DNA from 3 places in the Bacillus luti genome. Region 1 is predicted to be linked to each of the others. Evidence: predicted binding sites of a transcription regulator. Region 1 holds the regulator's gene; each other region holds the start of a gene.
The links. Region 1 encodes Rex, which represses fermentation and respiration genes when NADH is low (regulators of the CRP and FNR family bind a similar motif). Its sites were predicted from a motif close to TTGTGAAATATTTCACAA; they were not measured.
Positions count from the first base shown of each region.

Region 1 (7,980 bases):
GATTTGTTGTGTATTTCCAATACCTTCAACTACAGTTGTGTTTTCTTTCGTTACAACGATTTTACCAGCGCGTCCTAAAGATTCAACTGTAGCAGATTTTAAGTCACGGCCTAATTCTTCAGTGATTACTTCGCCACCAGTTAAGATTGCGATATCTTCTAGCATTGCTTTACGACGGTCACCAAATCCAGGAGCTTTAACAGCTACTACATTGAATGTACCACGAAGTTTGTTCACTACTAATGTAGCTAAAGCTTCGCCTTCTACATCTTCAGCAATGATAAGAAGTGGTTTACCTTGTTGTACCACTTGCTCTAATACTGGTAAGATTTCTTGGATGTTAGAAATCTTTTTGTCAGTAATTAAGATGTATGGGTTATCAAGAACTGCTTCCATTTTGTCAGAATCAGTAATCATGTAAGGAGATGCATATCCACGGTCAAATTGCATACCTTCTACTACATCTAGCTCTGTTGTGAATCCTTTAGATTCTTCTAAAGTAATAACGCCGTCGTTACCAACGCGCTCCATTGCTTCAGCAATTAATTCACCTACTTCTTCGTCAGCAGCAGAAATAGCAGCTACTTGTGCGATTGAAGATTTACCTTCGATTGGTTTAGAAATCGTTTTTAATTCTTCAATTGCAGCAGTAACAGCTTTTTCGATCCCTTTACGAAGACCCATTGGATTAGCGCCAGCTGTTACGTTTTTAAGACCTTCACGAATCATAGCTTGTGCTAATACAGTTGCAGTTGTTGTTCCGTCACCAGCTACATCGTTTGTTTTGCTAGCAACTTCTGCTACTAATTTTGCACCCATGTTTTCGAATGCATCTTCTAATTCGATTTCTTTTGCGATCGTTACACCATCATTAGTAATAAGTGGTGAACCGAATTTTTTTTCAAGTACAACGTTACGACCTTTTGGTCCAAGCGTTACTTTTACTGCGTTTGCAAGAGTGTCGACACCGCGAAGCATCGAACGACGTGCTTCTTCACTAAATTTAATATCTTTTGCCATAATAATTGACCCCCTTGGATTGTTTAAGATTTATATAATTAACCGATAACCGCTAAAATGTCACTTTCACGTAAAATCAAGTACTCTTTACCTTCGTATTTCACTTCAGTACCTGCATATTTTGAGAAGATGATAAGATCACCTGCTGCTACCTCTAAAGCAACACGCTCACCATTTTCAAGCACTCGACCAGTACCTGCTGCAACAACTTTACCCTCTTGTGGTTTTTCCTTTGCAGTGTCTGGTAATACAATACCACTTGCTGTTTTTTCTTCTGCTTGAACAAGCTCAATTACAACGCGATCACCTAATGGCTTTAGCATGAACAATAACCTCCTCATTGTGTTATGTAAATTTTATTTATTAGCACTCAAGTCACCCGAGTGCTAACACACTTATAATAATAAATAATCTCAATTTCTTTTGCAAGTAAAAAAATCATAATTTTTTCGCAAATTACTATATATACTTTTCTATATAAAATCCTTCTTCTACTAGCTTTATCATATGAATCGTTGTTTCTACTCCTCGTATGTTACAATATGAAAGACACCCTAAGTTGTTTTCGCTATACACACAACTTTTTCCTGTCTTCTACTTTAATTTCCAATACAAATTTACAAAAAAATCATAATTCAAATGAAAGTTTATATCGTAGGTAGCATATTACATGTTATCCTGCCTTATCTCATACACTAGAGTTAGAAAGGATGGTTAAACCATTTGAAGAAACAATATTGGTGGATTATCGTTACATACATTTTAATGCAGTTATCATCAATTGCTGGATTACCACTTCTCCTAAAAACTGGACTTTATGATAACAGGGGATTTACTAGAGAGGAGAAATTCCAGCTCATAACTGGCCACTGGGCAATCATTAGCTTCTTTATTGCATTATGTATCGTACTTTGGTTACTTAGAACAGACATTCGCGACAGGCATTTAGATACGATGCGCTCTTCTGTTCCAGCTACAGTTGGATGGATTTTCATCGGGTTCTTCTTAGCCTTTTTCTCACAAAGTATCGCTGGTATGATTGAAATGTATTTACTAGGTATTAAACCTGGATCTGAAAATACAGCAAGGCTTATGGACATCGCAAGAACAACACCTTGGTTCCTTATTGTTGTATCTATTATAGGACCAATTTTAGAAGAAATCGTATTTAGAAAAATTTTATTTGGTACACTTTATAAGAAGTTTAACTTCTTTATTGCCGCTATCATTAGTTCTCTTGTATTTGCGGCGATTCATTTTGATTTTACTCACTTATTGGTATACACTGCTATGGGACTCGTATTCGCCTTTTTATATGTAAAAACGAAACGTATTATCGTTCCAATTGCAGCTCATGTTGCGATGAATACATTCGTCGCACTCGCTCAAATTGCAGTAAGCAATGAGCAAATTCAAGAAATGATTAAAGAAGCTGAAAAAATGCAAGGCTTTATCGGAGGATTTTTAGTATGAGAAACTCACCATTGTTCATGGCTGCATTGTACTTCCTTCTCGGATGTATCTTTACACGTTTCGCCATTACGAACGTAACAGATACAATCTGGAATATGTGGACAATACTATTTGCAGTTATGGCGACAATTGATTTTAATTTGGCGCTTCGCCTTATATTAGTTAAATTCACACAGAAGAAATAATAAAACGCAGAGGTCGCTTCCTCTGCGTTTTATTGTGGATAATTTTTCAAAAAGTAAACGAGTGTTTGTAACTCTACAGCTAAATCAATATGATGAATTCTTATATTCTCTGACACATTTAAGCGTGCTGGTGTAAAATTTAAAATACCGTGCACGTTTGTTTCTGCCAATCTATCTGCTACAGATTGCGCTACTGTAGCGGGTACTGTTAATATCGCCACTTGTATATCAGTTGATAAACGTTCTTCTAATTCATCTAAATGATATACAGGAATGCCTCCGATTTCTGTTCCAACTTTCTCTTCACTAACATCAAATGCCATTTCAATCTTTGTATTATTGTTTTTCGTGAAATTATAATGTAAGAAAGCGGTCCCTAAATTACCTACTCCAATAAGCGCTACACGTGTTATATCATCTTGATCGAGTGTTTCCCGGAAAAATGATAATAAATAATTTACATTATATCCATATCCTTTTTTCCCTAACGCTCCAAAATACGAGAAATCTCTTCGAATCGTTGCGGAATCAACCTTTACCGCTTCACTCAATTCGGCTGATGAAACACGTTGCTTACCAGAAAGAGATAAGTTTTGGATAAATCGATAGTATAGAGGCAATCGCTTAGCAGTGGCTTGTGGAATTTTCTGCTGATCCATATAACCTCTCCTCTCTTCCTATCTTGATTCATATACTTTAATCAAATACAGAAGTTTAGCACTCATTAAATTCCTTGTATAATAGAAAGAAGAAGTATTCTCTCTGTATTTTAAACTATACACTATTTTTAGTATGATTGAGAAATATAAACATGGCAAAGTTAAGAAATTATTTGAGGTGAAAACATTGATTTTATTACAAGTAAATGGACTTTCGAAATTATACGGTGCAGAAACGATTCTTGCAAACATAAAATTGGAAGTGCAAACGAAAGATCGTATCGCATTAGTCGGACGAAATGGAGCCGGGAAATCTACATTATTAAAAATAATTGCTGGGGAGTTATCTCATGATGGCGGTGAAATTATAAAACCGAAAGATGTCTCAATGGGATATTTAGCTCAAAATACCGGATTAGAAACGTCGTTAACAATTTGGGATGAAATGTTAACCGTCTTTACGCACTTGCAGCAAATGGAGACAAAACTTCGAAGGCTTGAGCAAGAGATGGGAAAAGAAGAAAACTTTTCAAACGCAGCTATATACGAAAAATTATTAGCTGATTATGATCAATTGCAATTAGACTATAAAGACAAAGGTGGTTATCAGTACGAAGCAGACATTCGCTCGATTTTAAGCGGTCTTGGCTTCCCAGTTGAAACACATCAGACGACAATCTCTACTTTAAGCGGTGGACAAAAAACACGATTAGCTCTCGGTAAACTATTATTAACGAAACCAGACTTACTTATTTTGGACGAGCCTACAAACCATTTAGACATCGAAACATTAACATGGCTTGAACAATATTTACAAGGCTATCCTGGCGCGATACTAATCGTTTCACATGACCGTTATTTCTTAGACAAACTCGTTACACAAGTATATGAAATTTCGAATAAAGAAAGCAGACGATTTGTTGGGAACTACAGTAAATATTTAGACTTAAAATCAGCTTTATACGAGCAAGAAATGAAGCGTTACGAAAAACAACAAGATGAAATCGCTAAGCTTGAAGACTTCGTCCAAAAGAATATAGCTCGTGCATCTACGACGAAGCGCGCACAAAGCCGCCGTAAACAATTGGATCGAATGGAATTATTAACAAGACCATTAGGTGATTCTAAGTCAGCATCATTCCACTTCGACATCGAAAAACAAAGTGGGAATGATGTTTTACAAGTAAAAGATGCAACTATTGGCTATGATGCAGATCCGATCATTGAACATGTAACTATGCGCTTAACACGCGGGGATAGCGTTGCTTTAGTTGGACCAAACGGAATTGGGAAATCCACATTGTTAAAGTCCATTGTGAATAAGTTACCATTATTAAATGGTGATGTTTCTTTCGGATCTAATGTATCTGTTGGTTATTACGATCAAGAACAAGCCAATTTGACATCTTCTAAGCGCGTGTTAAATGAACTATGGGATGAATATCCACTGCAACCTGAAAAAGAAATTCGCACAATACTAGGCAACTTTTTATTCACAGGGGATGATGTACTGAAGCCAGTATCTTCTCTTAGTGGTGGACAAAAGGCTCGATTAGCTCTCGCAAAACTTATGATGCAAAAATCCAATTTATTAATTCTCGATGAGCCGACAAACCATCTTGATTTAAATAGTAAAGAGATTTTGGAGAATGCTTTAATTGATTACCCTGGAACTCTTCTATTCGTTTCACATGACCGCTACTTTATTAATCGCGTAACAACAACTGTTGTTGAGTTATCAACAGAAGGTGCACAGGAGTATTTAGGGGATTACGATTACTACGTTGAAAAGAAAAATGAAATGATTGAACGTGCAGAGCTTGAACAGGAAGAAAATGACGTACCTGTTCAAAAGGTCGTTGCACAAGAAAAGTTAAATTATCTAGAAGAAAAAGAACGTAAAAAACTAGAGCGTCAACGCACTAGAAAAATTGAAGAACTGGAACAAAGTATCGTAGAATTTGAAGAAGAAATTGCTACGTTAGAAGATCAGCTTTGCTTACCAGAAATATATGCTGATTATGAAAAGGCTAGTGAAATTACAACTAAAAAACAAACACTACAAGAACAACTTGAAGCTTGTATGGCAGAATGGGAAGAACTACATTTATAAAAGCATTTCAATAAGAAGGGTGTCTCATAAGTCGAGATTTTTGACTATGCGACATCCTTTTTGTTTTCTAGCAGAAATCAACTTCATCGTACATAAACATTTTTTTGAATATGTCTATCGTAACTTGAACTATATCAACGATTCGACACCAAGTATCGATTTACCGACAAAGTTTGACATCCGTACCAATTCGCAAATTAAAAGAAGATTATCTCGAAATATCTTTTCAGATATTCACCATCATTTTATTTCCCGAAAAAGGATATATTCAAAGGTCAGACTTCATTCCGTTTATCCACAATGTTATACACATATCCACCTTTAATATATAAACATAGAAACAACTTTTCCACATTATCCACAACCCAAGAAAAAGTTATTAACATTTTATATACACAGTAAAAGCCACATTATCAACAGATAATATGGCTTTTATCCACAAGCTGTGGTTAATTTTGTGTATAACTATGCTTCAATATCTAATCCTGGATTTGCATTTAAAGCTAATGTCGCACGTTTTCCTTGTTCATATGCAATTGTACCTGCCGCTGCAATCATTGCTGCATTATCTGTGCATAAGAATAATGGCGGAATAATTAGCTCAATGTTTTCTTTTTGTGCAAATTCTGCTTCTAAACGTGCACGAAGCCCTTTATTTGCGGCCACTCCACCAGCAAGAAGCACTTGCTTTACGTTATATGCATCCGCTGCACGAGACGCTTTCGTTACTAGTACGTCAATTACACTCTCCTGAAAACTTGCTGCTAAATCTTCTGGTGCAATTTCTATACCGCGTTGTTTTGCGTTATGCACAGTGTTGATAACTGCTGATTTCAATCCACTAAAGCTGAAATCATATGAATCAGGTTCTAGCCATGCACGTGGTAAATCAATGGTTGGCTCTCCTTCATGTGCAAGACGATCAATATGAGGCCCCCCTGGATAAGGCATAGATAACGTACGAGCTACTTTATCATATGCTTCTCCTGCTGCATCATCTCGTGTTTCACCAATTACTTCAAATGAACCGTGTTCTTTCATATAAACAAGCTCTGTATGCCCACCAGATACAACAAGTGATAGTAGAGGGAATTGAACTTCTTTTACTAAACGATTCGCATAAATATGGCCAGCTATATGATGGACACCAACTAGAGGAATATCATGCGCAAAGGCCACCGCCTTCGCTGCATTTACTCCAATTAGAAGTGCTCCAACTAAACCAGGCCCTTCAGTTACAGCAATTGCATCAATATCATCAAATGTGATATTTGCTTCTTTTAAAGCTTCTTCTAATACAACTGTAATTTCTTCTACATGATGACGAGATGCAATCTCTGGTACAACCCCGCCAAAACGTTTATGACTTTCAATTTGTGATGCAACGACATTCGCAATAATTTCCGTTCCATTTTTAACAACCGCTACTGCTGTTTCATCACAACTTGTTTCAATACCAAGTATAATCGTATTTTTTTCCATTATATATTCACCCACATTACGAGACCATCTTCCTGATTGTCTGCATAGTATCGTTTACGAATTCCACCATTTTGAAATCCGTATTTTCTGTATAACTGTTTTGCTACTTCATTTGATACACGTACTTCAAGTGTCATCGTTTTTACCCCTAGATCTTTCGCTTCAGAAATAACTTCTTTCAATAAAGCATCCCCTAGCTTTTGACCTCTGTATTCTGGCAAAATAGCTATGTTTGTTATATGTGATTCATCAATAATTATCCACAATCCACAATAACCAATTACACGACCATCTTTTTCTAACACAACATAATGTGCATGTTCATTCATCGTTAACTCACGGCGAAAGGCATCTGCAGTCCAAGGAGTTGCAAAAGATGCTTCTTCAATAGCTACAATTTGAGCGATATCATCGAGTTTCATCTTTCTAAGTATCATATCCATCCTCTGCAGGCTCCTACTTATTTTGACTTTCTAACCACTTTGTTTCAGCTTCAGCTAAACGAAGATAACTAGGAACAAATGAATGTACATCTTGTTCTTCTTTTTGTAATCCTAAGAACGCTAGCTCACTCGGTCTTGGGTTATTTTTAGTGAAAGGAGCAAATACAGCTTGATCACCTAAATGTTCTATGATGGTTTCTTTATGCAACTTAACATCATTACCAATAAATAAAACACGCTTTCCTGTATCTTTTAACATTTGCAACCAGTCTACAATAAGGATGATTCGGTCTTCTTCTATAGAAGTCAAATTCTCTCCTTCATATGTATATAAACCCGTATAAATTTGTCCACGTCTTCCATCGAATAAAGGACAGATTAACCCATTAAAATTGGCTCCATTTGCAGCGACTACTTCTAAGCTTGATACACCTACAATTGGTATTTGAAGAGACCACGCTAATGTTTTTGCGGCTGTGACCCCTATGCGAACACCTGTATATGAACCAGGTCCGGCGGCTACAACAATTTTAGTTAATTCTTTCGGTTTTACACCACATTCTTTTAATAGTTGCTCCACAGCTGGCATAAGACGTACAGAATGG
Region 1 covers NZ_CP040336.1:4,859,924-4,867,903, forward strand. The annotation lists gene groL (chaperonin GroEL) at 1-1,020, opposite strand, end outside; gene groES (co-chaperone GroES) at 1,059-1,343, opposite strand; gene EUC40_RS24410 (CPBP family intramembrane glutamic endopeptidase) at 1,744-2,493, shown strand; gene EUC40_RS24415 (YdiK family protein) at 2,490-2,678, shown strand; gene EUC40_RS24420 (redox-sensing transcriptional repressor Rex) at 2,708-3,337, opposite strand; gene EUC40_RS24425 (ABC-F family ATP-binding cassette domain-containing protein) at 3,525-5,450, shown strand; gene tsaD (tRNA (adenosine(37)-N6)-threonylcarbamoyltransferase complex transferase subunit TsaD) at 5,916-6,932, opposite strand; gene rimI (ribosomal protein S18-alanine N-acetyltransferase) at 6,932-7,375, opposite strand; gene tsaB (tRNA (adenosine(37)-N6)-threonylcarbamoyltransferase complex dimerization subunit type 1 TsaB) at 7,389-7,980, opposite strand, start outside.

Region 2 (7,980 bases), 670 kb from region 1:
TAAAAACATAGCTAAAAGTTTGAACGATTGCTTTATATTCATGTTTACAGCCCCTTAATAACAAACTTAATACTAAGTAGTATTTATTTAGAAACTATTTTTATGCACAAAAAAAGAGTGCATAAAAGCACCCTTTTTTTTCTTACTGTAATCTTAGAAATCGAAGTTATCAGGATCTGGACCAACGCGGTGATTTTGGTTTAACGCATCGATTTTTTCCATGTCTTCTTTTGTTAATTCAAAGTTAAATACATCAGCATTTGCAATAATGCGGTGTTCTTTCGTTGATTTTGGAATTGTAATTACTCCGTTTTGAAGATCCCAACGTAAAATCACTTGTGCTGTTGTTTTACCGTGTTTCTCAGCAATTGCTTGTAATGTTTCATTATCTAATAATTGCCCTTGCATAAGTGGTGACCATGCTTCCATTTGAATACCTTGTTCTTTACAGAAAGCTTGTAGTTCTTTTTGTGTTAAACGAGGGTGGTATTCTACTTGGTTAATCATTGGTTTGATTTCCGCATCTTTCATTACATCTTGTAAGTGATGGATTTGGAAGTTACTTACACCAATTGCACGTACGCGCTTTTCTTTATAAAGTGTTTCTAGCGCTCTCCATGTATCTTTATATTTTCCTTCTACAGGCCAGTGAACAAGGAATAAATCTAAATAATCTAGTTCTAATTTCTTTAAGCTCTCTTCGTATGCAGCAATTGTTTCTTCATATCCTTGATCTGCGTTCCACACTTTTGAAGTGATGAATAACTCTTCTCTTGAAATACCAGTTGCTTCGATACCTGCACGAATTCCTTCACCTACAGCTTTTTCATTTCCGTAAATTGCAGCTGTATCGATGCTGCGGTATCCTGCTTTAATCGCTGCTTTTACAGCTTCTACAAGTTCTGGTCCTTCTTCTACTTTAAATACACCTAAACCGAACCAAGGCATTTCTACACCATTATTTAATACTGCTTTACTTTGTAAGTTTTTCATTTTATTTTCTCTCCTTTTATTTTACTTGATCTCTTTTTTCTAATGTCATACTCCACGCTGTTAAAATAACAGCGGCTACTACCATAAGGCCGCCTACCCAAGCAGTATGAATTAATCCTAATGAATTCGTTACAAGGCCACCTATATAAGAACCTAAAGCGATTCCTCCGTTAAATGCGGCAATATTAATTGCTGAAGCAACATCAACCGCACTTGGAACAAAGCGCTCTGCCAATATAACTACATATACTTGTAGCCCTGGAACATTCATAAATGCGAATAGTCCCATGAAAATAATTGTGATTAATCCAGCTACTTTAAATGGCGCCGTAAATGTTAAAACAAATAATATAATCGCTTGGATAAAGAACATGTAAAATAACGCTCGAATCGGATTATGATTCGATAATTTTCCGCCGACCATATTCCCTATCGCAATTGCGATTCCATACACTAATAAAATGATGGTAACCGTACTTGCTTCAAATCCTGTTACTTCTTGTAATAGCGGTGATAAATACGTGAATGTTACGAATGTCCCGCCGTATCCAAGTGCAGTAATAATGAAAACAAGTAACAGTCTTCCATTTTTAATTAGTTTGAATTGATCACGAAACGATACAGGTACACCATTTTTTAAATTAGATGGGACCAGTATGCTATTCGCGATAAAAGCAATAATTCCAATTACAACAATCGCCATAAATGACGCTCTCCAGCCAAATTGTTGACCGATAAACGTTCCAATTGGCACACCTGTAATAGTCGCAACTGTTAATCCAGTAAACATAATCGCAATAGCACTAGCACGTTTATTCTCTGGTACAATCGCAGCCGCAATTGTAGATCCTATCGACATAAACACACCATGTGCAAACGCAGCTACAATCCTTGCGATAATTAATATAGTGAAGCTTGTTGCTACTGCTGCAATGCCATTACCAATAATGAAAATAACCATAATCCACATTAATAATGTCTTTCTCGACATACTTGCCGTTAACGCTGTTAAAACAGGTGCTCCTACTGCTGCTCCTAACGCATATAAGGAAACAGTTAAACCGGCTGTTGTAACCGAAACATTTAAATCTTTCGAAATAGATGGTAGTAAACCGACACTAATAAACTCGGTCGTACCAATCCCAAACGCACTAATTGCTAGTGCTAATAAAGCAAACATACTTCTTCGATTCGTCTGAACTTCCGAAGACGGTACTGTATATGAACTCAATTGAATTCCTCCTTATTACAAGAAATCCAATCATAATAGTGCGATAAAAAGGCCCTTTTATCTTCTAAAAAATATATTTAATCTCTACAAATGCTATTATGAATGGTTTCATTCCTTTTTTGAAGAACGCACTTTAAAGTACGATAGGCACTAAAAAGTAACATAGTCACTTTTCGGTACCGTACTACTCATTTGCCTCTTACATGTGCTATTATGAAACATATTTAACATGATAAAAAGTACGTACTTTAAAGTGCTATAGGTACTAAAAAGTAACATTTGTATAATTTGGCTTACTTTACTCACAAAAGGAGGGTTTTATATGAAGAAATACAATATTCCTGTAGAAGCGACTTTAGAAGTTATCGGCGGCAAATGGAAGGTTGTTATTCTTTGTCACTTAACAAAAGGTACAAAGAGAACGAGTGAACTAAAACGTTTAATGCCTGGTATTACACAAAAAATGTTAACACAACAATTACGTGAATTAGAAGACGACGGTGTTATTCAAAGAAAAGTATACAACCAAGTCCCGCCAAAAGTAGAATATTCTCTTACAGACTACGGTTGGTCTTTAGAATCGATTCTTGATTCTCTTTGTACTTGGGGCGAATGCCATCTTGAAAAAGAAGGTACCACATCAATGCTAATTGCAGAAGGTGAATAATAGGAAAAAGGAAAAAACGAACATGAATTTGTTCATTTTTTCCTTTTTTTCTTTATATATATGTACATTTCTAATTCAAACAAAATATTTTATACGCTTTCACACCTTGTCAGTACTAGGTTATACACTTACTATCAAATAATTAGGAATCATTTTTATGTTAACATAGGTGTATATAGTATATAATATAAGATATATATTATATACACTTTCCGGTAACGGAGCTTTTCCATTATGCGGACAAGCCATGTATCGGACAGTTCATAAATAATAGGTAAGACGTTATGGTTTTAGATTTATGATTTCAGCTAATTTGCTATCATAAATTTAAAGGCATTTTATTGTGCTTTGTGAAACTTTGTATAAAGTTTCGTAAACGGTTACTATCTTACTTATCAAAAAAAGAGTATTGCTATCGTAAAGGAGAATTGGAGATGCCAGAAACTATGACTCAAACAAAGCCAGAACAAGAAACTGTACAAATTTCTGCTAGCCAAGGACAACTTGATGTACTTGATCAGTTGTTAAAACCTGAGGTACAAGAATCATTAACAACACTAGTAGAACAGCTTCCAAAATTAACTGAGCTTGTTAACATTTTAACTAAATCTTATGACTTTGCTCAAACTGTTGCTACTGATGAAGTATTAAAAAGCGACACTGTTGGTGCAATCACAGAGCTTGTAGAACCTGTAAAAGATACAGTGAAAAGCATGGCTGCAACTGCAATCGAAGCGAAAGATCGTGCTGACGAAAGTAATGAAGTTATCGGCCTATTCGGTCTATTAAAATTACTAAAAGATCCACAAGCACAAAAAATGTTCCGCTTTGTGAACGCATATCTTCAAATTAGTGCAGAACGTAACAATAAATAATTTAACTTATAACAACAATTAGTAAAGACGGGGGATATCATACTATGTCAAAACAAATTGTCATCTTAGGCGCTGGTTATGGCGGTCTTCTTGCCGCTTTAAACGTACGTAAATATTACAGCAAATCAGAAGCACAAGTTACAGTGATTAACCAATACCCAACACACCAAATCATCACTGAACTACACCGCCTTGCAGCTGGTAACGTTGCTGAGCAAGCAATTGCAATGCCACTTACAAAGCTTTTCAAAGGTAAAGATATCGATCTTAAAATCGCAACAGTTGAGTCATTCTCTGTTGATAGTAAAGAAATCAAACTAGCTGGTGGCACTACTTTATCTTACGATGCACTTGTAGTTGCTTTAGGAAGTAAAACTGCTTACTTCGGTATTCCAGGACTAGAAGAAAACAGCATGGTATTAAAATCTGCTGCTGATGCAAACAAAATCTACAAACACGTTGAAGACCGTATTCGTGAATACGCGAAAACGAAAAACGAAGCTGATGCTACAATCGTAATCGGTGGTGGCGGATTAACTGGTGTTGAGCTAGTTGGTGAGCTTGCTGACATTATGCCTAAACTTGCAAAAAGCCACGGCGTAAATCCAAAAGAAGTTAAACTTCTTCTTGTTGAAGCAGGTCCAAAAATCCTTCCAGTATTACCAGACCACTTAATCGAACGTGCAACTACTAGCTTAGAAGCACGCGGCGTTACATTCTTAACTGGTCTTCCTGTAACAAACGTTGCTGGCAATGAAATCGACTTGAAAGACGGTCAAAAACTTGTTGCTAACACATTCGTTTGGACGGGCGGCGTACAAGGTAACCCATTAATCGGTGAATCAGGTCTTGAAGTAAACCGTGGCCGTGCAACAGTTGATGCATACCTACAATCTACTTCTCACAAAGACGTATTCGTTGCTGGAGACAGCGCTGTTGTCTTCGCTCCAGACGGACGTCCATACCCACCAACTGCACAAATCGCTTGGCAAATGGGTGAGTTAATTGGATACAACTTATACGCAGCACTAGAAGGCAAAGCATTCGAAGAGTTCGCACCTGTAAACTCTGGAACACTTGCTAGTCTAGGACGTAAAGATGCTGTTGCTACAATCGGAGCAAGCAATACTCCACTTAAAGGCTTACCAGCATCATTAATGAAAGAAGCAAGTAACGTTCGTTACTTATCACACATTAAAGGTCTATTCAGCTTAGCTTACTAATCTGAATATAAGCCCGAATCATGCCCGGCATGGTTCGGGCTATTTTTATCCGTAATTTTCTCTAACTTATTTATTCGGCAGAAGAATAATATAACCCTTTTAATTATCTAAATTTACTGATTATTTTATGTCCAAATTGTGTATACGAAAAGATGGAAGTATTCTTCCTACTCCCATCCTTTCACACAAACTATTCTCCTAACTTCACAAGGCTGTAGTTCTTCTTCCCTTTACGGATAATAATAAATCTTCCATCGAATGAATTTTCTACAGTAACATCCGTACCCACATCTGTTACTTTTTCACCATTCATAGAAATAGCGCCATTATTAATATCTTCACGTGCTTGACGTCTAGATGGCTCAATTCCTAAATCAACTAGCCACTCTACGATGTTTTTTGTCTCTTTTGAAGACTGGAATGTTGGCATCTCTTTAAAACCTTGTTCAATTTCATCAGCTGTTAGCGATTTAATATCTCCGCTAAATAATGCTGCTGTAATTTTCACAGCTTGCAGGAATGCTTCTTCTCCGTGAACGAACTTCGTCATTTCTTCCGCTAATACTTTTTGTGCTTCACGTTTATGAGGCTCTGTTTCTACCTTCGCTGCTAATTCATCAATACGCTCTTTCGTTAAGAATGTAAAGTATTTCAAGTATTTAACGACATCTCGATCATCTGTATTCACCCAGAACTGGTAAAATTCAAACGGTGTTGTTTTTTCAGGATCAAGCCAGACCGCACCACCTGCTGATTTACCAAACTTCGTGCCATCTGATTTTAATAATAACGGAATTGTTAGTCCAAATACTTTCGCCTCATGACCTTCTAACTTACGAATTAAATCTAAACCGCTCGTAATATTTCCCCATTGGTCACTACCACCAATTTGCAGTTGAACATCTTCTTTCGTGTATAAATGATGGAAATCCATCGCCTGCAAGATTTGGTACGTGAATTCAGTGAAAGAAATTCCCGTATCTAAACGACTTGCGACAATATCCTTCGCTAACATGCTATTAATACTAAAGTTTTTCCCGTAATCACGTAAAAACTCGATAATGTTGATTTCATGTGTCCAGTCGTAGTTATTTACCATCTTCACTTCGCTATTCCCGCCGAAATCAAATAGCTTTTTCATTTGTGCTGTTAACGCATCCACATTATGCTGAACGACTTCCAACGTTTGAAGCTGACGCTCTGATTGACGTCCACTTGGATCACCAATTGTTCCAGTTGCTCCGCCAATTAAAATAACAGGGTGATGACCCGCTAACTGAAATCTCTTCATCATCATAAACGGAATTAAATGTCCGATATGCATACTATCACCAGTCGGATCAACTCCGCAGTATAGTGAAATCTTTTTCTCTTCTACTAGCTTACGTAAACCTGCTTCATCCGTCTGCTGATTCACAGCGCCGCGCCATTCTAATTCATCAATAATATTCATCTTTTGTCATCCCCTTTATTTTTTAAAAACAAAAAGTCCCTATGTCTATGACATAGGGACGATTATTTACCGTGTTACCACCCAGTTTGTATAAATAGCATAGCTATTCATACCACTCTTAGCAATAATATCGATTGCCAATCCGCTTAGCATTACCTAAGATACTCCAGAGTGTAATTCGCAAGTTTGTTTGTGCTAGGTTCCAGCAACCCCTAGCTCTCTCGTTAACAGTGACAAACTGCTACTGGGCTCTTTCAACGTATGTTATTTGTTAAATTATTAGCCATTATATTGAATTGAAAACAAATTGTCAACAATACCCAAATATTATTTTGAAATAATTCGCATTTTCATACGTATTTCATTATTGTTTATCTTCTCCAATAATCCTTACTTCGCGCTCTAACTTCACACCAAATTTCTCTTCAACTGTCTTTTGTACGAAGTGAATTAAATCGATGTAATCTTGTGCTGTTCCGTTATCAACATTCACCATAAATCCAGCGTGTTTTAAAGAAACTTCTACTCCACCAATTCGCTTACCTTGTAGTCCTGATTCTTGAATCAATTTGCCAGCAAAGTTATTTGGTGGACGCTTAAATACGCTACCACATGAAGGATATTCTAGAGGTTGTTTTGATTCACGCTTAAACGTTAAATCATCCATTTTCTCTTTAATTTCTTCACGTACACCTTCTTCAAGTTCGAACTTCGCTTCAAGAATAATGTAATGATTGTTAGCAAATACACTCTTACGATATCCAAATGCAAACTCATCTTTCGTTAAAGTACGTAAGTCTCCATCCCCTGTCATTACAACAGCTTCTGTTAATACGAACGATACTTCACCACCGTAAGCACCAGCATTCATATATAACGCTCCGCCAACTGAACCTGGAATACCACAAGCAAACTCAAGACCCGTTAAATTATGGTCTAATGCAATACGTGATACATCAATAATTGCTGCACCACACTGTGCTACAATCGTTGTTCCTGTTACAGTCACACCTGTAATGTGAATTAAGCTTACTATAATCCCGCGAATTCCACCGTCTTTAATAATGACATTCGATCCATTTCCTAAAAACGTAACTGGAATATTATATTCGTTCGCATATTTAATAACTTCTTGAATTTCATCATAATTTGTCGGCGCAACGAACACATCTGCTTTTCCACCAACTTTAATATGCGTATGATTCTTTAACATTTCATCTTTTTTCACATGACCTTCAGGCAATACCGTACTTAAATATTCATAAACCTCTTGCATATTCATTTTACGATTCCTCTATTTCTATATTCTTTTTATCCCGTTATACGGGCCCATAATATCCCCACATACATGAACGAACCTAAAGTGGTGGATACAGTGTACCCAAAATCAATTCGAGACACCTATAAACCTCTTAATTTATAAGAGGTGCCACTCATATTAAAATATATATTGCATAATAAAGCAACCCAAATGGACCACTAAACTTGACATGTAATCAGAAAGACAACAATTTGTAAAATATATCACTTTTACAAAA
Region 2 covers NZ_CP040336.1:329,342-337,321, reverse strand. The annotation lists gene EUC40_RS01670 (thioester domain-containing protein) at 1-42, opposite strand, end outside; gene EUC40_RS01665 (aldo/keto reductase) at 154-993, opposite strand; gene EUC40_RS01660 (MFS transporter) at 1,010-2,173, opposite strand; gene EUC40_RS01655 (winged helix-turn-helix transcriptional regulator) at 2,547-2,891, shown strand; gene EUC40_RS01650 (DUF1641 domain-containing protein) at 3,326-3,766, shown strand; gene EUC40_RS01645 (NAD(P)/FAD-dependent oxidoreductase) at 3,811-4,989, shown strand; gene tyrS (tyrosine--tRNA ligase) at 5,180-6,442, opposite strand; T-box leader at 6,494-6,709, opposite strand; gene murB (UDP-N-acetylmuramate dehydrogenase) at 6,807-7,724, opposite strand.
Region 2: a site for Rex is predicted at 3,240-3,257, ahead of EUC40_RS01650 (DUF1641 domain-containing protein). Genes of this name have one in related genera too.

Region 3 (7,980 bases), 240 kb from region 1:
TAGCGTTACAACATCATTGCCGTGTGATTCATTATAAACATTCTCTTGGCAATGATGTTGGGCGGGCAATTGGAGCTAGAGAAGCAAAAGGTGAAATTGTATTGTTTTTAGATGGTGACATCGTTATTGATAGTAAAGAGCTACAACGTTTCGTAAAAGGAATTCAGCAAGGTCATCAAATTGTTGTGAATAATTTAACATGGTCTGTTTATTTAAAGATGAGACCACATTATACGACAGTTGGAAAATGTATGTTGAATCGTTATTTGAATAAGAAAGAGCTTGTTGTTGGATCTTTAATCGCAATTCCACATGCGATGAGTAGGGAAGTTATTCAGACGCTTGGATGGTGGAATTTAGCAGATCCAGCATTATTTCAAGCGATGGTGATGTCTAGAGGAGTAGATATTGTCGATATGGCTTCGGTCGATGTAATTCACACAAATAAAGTTCGTCCTGTTCATACTGGTACATCACCTGGTTCTCCTTATCCGAAAGCGACTAGTCGTATTATGGGGGATCATTTACGTGCTCTGCAATACGTAATCGAAACATACGGTAAACGCGGCGGTTTTTCGGAGGGAAACAGGGATAGAGAGTTTATAGGGAAGTATAAACCAGTTTTATTGCAAAAGGGAAAAGCGAAATATAGTGCGGTTATACCAGTATCAGAAGAAAAAATGACTATAAGATCTGTTATACAAGAAGTGAAAAAAGCAGGAGTAGATGAAATTATAGTTGTTGCGAATGGAGCCGATGGAGCGACAATTGAACAAGCGAAGTCAGAGAATGTTATTGTTCTTGAATTTACGAAGGCGCTTGGACATAATGTAGCACGAGCGATAGGTGCCATGCATGCTACGGCAGATATTTGTTTATTCGTTGATGGTGATTTTGCTATTCCGGCAAAAAAACTAGTTCCATTTTTGCGTGCTATTGAAGATGGAAGCGATGTGGCATTAAATGATTTGCAATGTTTATTAGATATATTCCATCCCGCAGACCCAATCAGTATGGGAAAATATTTTGTGAATTTGGTAGCGAAACGACCAGATTTATGGAATAACTCATTAACAGCAGTGCCGCATGCTATGCATAAGAAGGTAATAGAGAAAATAGGATATGACTCTCTCATTATCCCGCCATTAGCGCAAATGAAAGCTATTTTGGAGGGATTTTCTATTATAGCAGTTGAATTTGTAGATGTTATAAAAACAAATCGAGTACGCCCAGAACAACATGGATTTGTAAATGGACGTATTCCAGCATTTGACCGTATTTTTGGTGATCAACTTGAGGCAATTGCTTATCTATTACAATATACAGACGAACGCGGGAGTTTTACAGATGGAGAGCGGGATAGAGATATTATTCAACGATTGAGAAAGGAAGAAAAGAATATAGATGAATGCTAGTAGTAAAGTAGCTATTATTGGATTAGGATATGTTGGCCTGCCATTAGCGGTCCATTTTGCAGAAAAAGGATATACAGTACTTGGACTAGATAAAGATACTAGAAAAGTAGAGTCAATTATAAAAGGAGAAAGTTATATTCCAGATGTTTCTTCTAAAGAGTTACAGAGGTTATTAACGAAAAATAGCTTAATAGTAAATACACCAGATAAAGGTGTTACTGAGTTCCAAACTAGTGATTATGTTATTGTGACTGTCCCAACCCCAATTAATGAACGAAGAGAACCAGATTTAAGTGCTCTCATTTCAGCTTCCCATTATATACAAAAAAATCTTCAAAAAGGACAAACCTTCATTTTCGAAAGCTCCACATATCCAGGCACACTTGAAGAAGTTATTATTCCTATTATTTCTCAAGCAGGCAAAAAAGTAGGAGAAGATTTCTATATTGGATATTCCCCAGAGAGAATTGATCCAGCCAATAGTCAATATTCAGTTCAAACGATTCCAAAAGTTATTAGTGGGCAAACAGAAAAGTGTAAGCAAAAAGTACAGGATTTGTATAGCACTATATTTGATGTAGTTGTTCCAGTTAGTTCTCCAAAGGTGGCAGAGATGTGTAAGTTATTTGAAAATATTCAGCGCTTAGTCAATATTTCCTTAGTAAATGAGTTAAACACCCTATGTGAAAGTTTAGGAATTGATTTTTATGAGGCACTTGAAGCTGCCTCTACAAAACCATTTGGATTTACCTCATATTGGCCGGGACCAGGGATAGGAGGACATTGTATTCCAGTAGACCCCTTATATTTTCAATGGAGAATAAAAAAGAACGGGGAAATGAGCCAATTAATTGAGGCTGCACATGTAATTAATGAAGAAATGCCAGAGAAAATAGTCCGGAAAGTAAAAGACATGGTGCAATCACCTACAACGGTTTTAATTGTAGGAATTGCGTATAAGAAAGATGTAAATGATTTGAGAGAATCACCGGCGTTACCAATTATTCAATTATTAATAAAAGAAGGATACGAGATAAAATACCATGATCCATATATTTCTTCTGCCGAAATTGGAGATAAGGTGTATCAATCTGTTTCCTTGGATGAGAAAACAGTTAAAGAGGCAGCGTGTATTTTAATTTTAACTGACCACTCGAATATAGATTGGAAGCTTTTTAAAGGAATGAAGCGAGTAATAGATACACGCGGAATTGTAAAGAAGGTGAGTGCATGAGTCAGAAATGTTTAATTACAGGTGGGGCCGGATTTATTGGATCTCATTTAGCTGAAGAGTTGGTGAAAAGAGGTTATGAAGTTACGATTGTGGATAACTTCTATAAAGGGAAAAATAAGTATCATAATGAGCTAATGAAAGAGATTCCGGTTATTCCAATCAGTGTTTTAGATAAAAATTCTATTTACGAATTAGTAAATCAACATGATGTAGTGTTTCATTTAGCGGCAATTTTAGGTGTGAAAACAACAATGGAAAAAAGTATAGAGCTCATTGAAACGAATTTTGATGGAACGAGAAATATTTTACAAGCAGCATTAAAAGGAAAGAAGAAAGTAGTCTTTGCGTCTACTTCAGAAGTATATGGTAAGGGCAAGCCGCCTTTCTCTGAAGAAGGGGATCGATTATATGGGGCAACTTCTAAAATACGTTGGAGTTATGCAGTTTGTAAAACATTAGAAGAAACATTATGTTTAGGATACGCATTAGAAGGCTTACCTGTAACGATTGTTCGTTATTTTAATATTTATGGTCCAAGGGCGAAAGATGGCCCATACGCAGGGGTAATCCCACGATTTATCTATGCGGCACTGCAAGGTGAAGATATTCTCGTATATGGAGATGGGAAACAGACACGCTGCTTTACGTATGTAAGTGATGCGGTAGAGGCAACGATTCGGGCAATGGATGAGAAGGTAAATGGTGAGATTATTAATATAGGTTCTGAGAATGAAAAGAATATAAAAGAAGTAGCAGAAGTAATTAAAAAACTAACGAAATCTTCCTCGAAAATTGTACAAGTTCCTTTTGAAGAAGTATATCCACATGGCTTTGAAGAAATCCCAAATAGAAGACCAGATGTAACGAAGTTAAGAGAACTCGCTCAATTTCAAGCGACAGTAACGTGGGAACAAGGATTGAAAGAAACTATTAAATGGTTTCGTGAAGAAAATAATGGTTAAGTCGCTATCGGTTATTATACCTGTATGTAATGAAGGGGAAACAATTTCAGATGTTATTCAATCGGTAAAACCATTAAACCCAGTAGAAATTATTGTAGTAGTAAATGGTTGTAATGATAGTACAGAAGAGGTTGCTGATCGTTTAGGATGTAAAGTAATCAAGTATACAGAGCTACTTGGAAACGACGTTGGACGTGCAGTCGGTGCAAAACATGCGATAGGTGATGTATTACTATTTATAGATGGAGATTTTGCTATTCCAACTTCAAAATTACAATTATTTCTTAATCCGATTTTATATGATCAGACCGACATCGTTTTAAATAATTTGGACGCATTGTTTTTAAAGAAACAAAAACCACATTCCATTACAGTATGGCGGCAAATATTAAATGCGCTGTTAGAGCGTGAAGAATTAAAAATTGATTCTGTATTATCTGTGCCTCATGCACTGACGAAAGAAGTCGTTCAAAGTATTGGATATGAATGCTTGGTTAATCCTATTGTGGCTCATTTGCGCATAGCACAAAGTAAATGGAGAATTAGTCGCCATTGTGCAATCGATGTTATTACGCCGAATAAATTTCGGCCGACTGAGCATGCTGCATATGGTACCGGTCTTTCTCAATCTGAAAAACGAATGATAGGTGATCATATAGAAGCTGTAGCAGAGCGAATAGTAGGCAGTGATGAGCGCGGAGGATATTATGATGGTAATAGGAAAAGAGATAGTGTTTATCATACGTTAGATTTTGAAGATTTTTATCAAGGATGGGGTGTTACATCTAAGTTATATAAAGGGAAACAATTATCTGTAATTATTCCCGTACAAGATGAAGAGAAAACAATTGGAACCGTTATAGAAGAGCTGCGCAAAATTGAACCTTTTGAAATCATCGTTGTTGTAAATGGTTCGTCAGATAAAACGGCAACCATTGCTCAAGACAAGGGAGCAACGACAATTGTATATAAAGAAGCGCTTGGAAACGATGTGGGGCGCTCACTTGGAACGTATTTTGCAAAAGGAGAAATTGTATTATTTATAGACGGTGATTTTGTTATTCCAGCGAGTGAGCTCTATCCTTTTGCGAAAGCTATTGCAGATGGAACAGATGTCGCATTAAATGATCTAGATCATTATTTAGATTTAAGAGTACCACTTCATCTTGTAACTGCATTTAAATATGCATTAAATTTAGCTTGCGATAGAAAAGATTTAGGTGTAGGATCGCTTATTGCAGTACCTAATGCGTTTAGCCGGACGTGTTTGAATGCAATTGGGTATAGGTCTTTACTGGCACCGTGCGTGGCGCAGGTGAAAGCCATTCTTTCAGGATTTGAAATTGCATGTGTAAGTCGTGTTGAGGTCGATAAGATGAACCGCATTCGCCTTAGTGAACATTTTGCAAAAATAGGTCATCCACCAGCTGTAATCCGAATTATTGGAGATCATATAGAAGGGTTAGAGCAATTAATTGTATTAACAGATAGTCGTGGTGGGTTCCATGATGGAAATAGAAAAAGAGATGTTTTATAGGATAACAAAAAAAGTGTACAACATATGTACACTTTTTTGCTCTGTTATAAAAACTATAACAGATTAGGAGATAAGAGTATTACAGATCTACAATGGGTATTGTTCTTATATTACAAAATAGGACTCGTATATAAGAATACCAAAAAAATACAATTAAGGAAAGGGGTAATTTTAAAGACTTTTAAATGAAGTTAACACTATGTGTATAGTAGTTTGCTCAACATTTCACAAACATGTCACAACTATTTCGTTCACCTTCGTAAAAAAGTAGTATTCTAAGTGTGTAAGCTGTTATATAAAAAATCTTAGTCCTGTACTAATCAAAAATGGAGGAGATTAGGATGACTCAAGTATTAGAAAATGTAAAAAACGCGTGGGAAAACTTTAAAGGTGAAAAATGGAAAGCAGAGATTGATGTTCGCGATTTCATTTTAAATAATGTAAACGTTTACGAAGGAGAGGAATCTTTCTTAGCGGGAGCAACTGAAGCAACGAAACAACTTTGGGATCAAGTAATGGATTTAACAACGAAAGAGCGTGAAAACGGTGGCGTTCTTGATATGGATACAAAAATCGTTTCTTCTATTACATCACATGATCCAGGATATTTAAATAAAGATATTGAAAAAGTAGTCGGTTTCCAAACTGATAAACCATTTAAACGCTCTTTACAACCATATGGTGGTATTCGTATGGCGGAACAAGCTTGTGAAGCGTATGGATATGAAATGGATAAAGAACTTAGCAGTATTTTCAGAGACTGGCGTAAAACGCATAATCAAGGTGTATTTGATGCATACACACCAGAAATGAAAGCGGCTCGTAAATCAGGTGTTATTACTGGCCTTCCAGATGCATACGGACGTGGACGTATTATCGGTGACTATCGTCGCGTAGCGTTATATGGTATAGATCATCTAATTGAAGCGAAAAAAGCTGATTTTAATTTAACAGGAGGTGTAATGAGCGAAGATACAATGCGTTTACGCGAAGAGTTATCTGAGCAAATGCGTGCACTTCAAGAATTAAAACAGATGGCTGCTTCTCATGGATTCGATATTTCTAAGCCAGCTACAAATGCACAAGAGGCGTTCCAATGGTTATACTTTGCATATCTTGCAGCAATTAAAGAGCAAAATGGGGCAGCAATGAGCCTTGGACGTACTTCTACATTCTTAGATATTTACATTGAAAGAGATTTAGCAAATGGTACTTTAACAGAAGAAGCAGCGCAAGAAATTGTTGACCATTTCATTATGAAATTACGTCTTGTGAAATTCGCAAGAACACCTGATTATAATGAACTATTCTCTGGTGACCCAACTTGGGTAACTGAATCTATCGGTGGTATTGCTTTAGACGGACGTCCGTTAGTAACAAAGAACTCATTCCGTTTCTTGCATACATTAGATAATTTAGGACCAGCTCCAGAACCAAACTTAACAGTTCTTTGGTCTAAACAATTACCACAGAACTTTAAAAACTACTGTGCGAAAATGTCTATTAAAACATCAGCAATTCAATATGAAAATGATGACATTATGCGTGCTGACTACGGCGATGACTACGGAATTGCTTGTTGTGTATCTGCAATGAGAATTGGTAAACAAATGCAGTTCTTTGGCGCACGTGCAAACTTAGCAAAAGCATTACTATATGCGATTAACGGCGGTAAAGATGAAAAATCTAAAGCGCAAGTTGGTCCAGAGTACGCACCGATTACTTCTGAAGTATTAGATTATGAAGAAGTTATGCATAAGTTTGATATGACAATGGAATGGTTAGCGGGTCTATATTTAAACACATTAAATGTTATCCACTACATGCACGATAAATATAGCTACGAACGTATTGAAATGGCACTTCATGATACAAATGTTCTTCGTACAATGGCAACAGGTATCGCGGGTCTATCTGTAGTAGCAGACTCTTTAAGTGCAATTAAACACGCAAAAGTAAAACCAATCCGCGATGAAAACGGTATTGCAGTTGACTTTGAAATCGAAGGAGATTTCCCTAAATACGGTAACAATGACGACCGTGTAGATGAAATTGCTGTAAAGCTTGTGAAAACATTTATGAACAAGCTTCGTAAGCATAAAACATACAGAAATTCTGTTCATACAATGTCAATCTTAACAATCACATCTAACGTTGTATACGGCAAGAAAACTGGTAACACTCCAGATGGTCGTCGTACTGGAGAACCATTTGCACCAGGTGCGAACCCAATGCATGGTCGTGATACAAAAGGTGCATTAGCTTCACTATTATCTGTAGCAAAATTACCATATGAAGATGCACAAGATGGTATTTCTAATACATTCTCTATTATTCCAAAAGCACTTGGTAAAGAAGATGATGTACAAGTACGTAACTTAGTATCTATGCTTGATGGATACGCAATAAAAGAAGGACACCATTTAAATATTAACGTATTTAATCGTGAAACATTAATGGATGCGATGGAGCACCCTGAAAAATATCCACAATTAACAATTCGTGTATCTGGTTACGCTGTTAACTTTATTAAATTAACTCGTGAACAACAAATTGATGTAATTAACCGTACAATGCATGAAAGCATGTAAGTGAAAAAAGCATCCCTCTGCTTGTTGTAAATAGCAGAGGGGCTGTTTCAATAAAGGAGGAAGTAACATGGTAAAAGGAAGAATTCATTCTGTAGAGTCTTGTGGTACTGTTGATGGCCCAGGGATTCGTTATGTCATATTTACACAAGGGTGTTTATTACGTTGTCAATATTGTCATAATGCTGATACGTGGGAGATAGGTAAGGGAAAAGAAATAACAGTCGAAGAAGTAATGCAGGAT
Region 3 covers NZ_CP040336.1:4,620,356-4,628,335, reverse strand. The annotation lists gene EUC40_RS23430 (glycosyltransferase family 2 protein) at 1-1,415, shown strand, start outside; gene EUC40_RS23425 (nucleotide sugar dehydrogenase) at 1,405-2,649, shown strand; gene EUC40_RS23420 (UDP-N-acetyl-alpha-D-glucosaminuronate decarboxylase) at 2,646-3,611, shown strand; gene EUC40_RS23415 (glycosyltransferase family 2 protein) at 3,604-5,148, shown strand; partial or broken gene EUC40_RS27365 (hypothetical protein) at 5,117-5,337, shown strand; gene pflB (formate C-acetyltransferase) at 5,490-7,739, shown strand; gene pflA (pyruvate formate-lyase-activating protein) at 7,807-7,980, shown strand, end outside.
Region 3: a site for Rex is predicted at 5,362-5,379, ahead of pflB (formate C-acetyltransferase). Genes of this name have one in related genera too.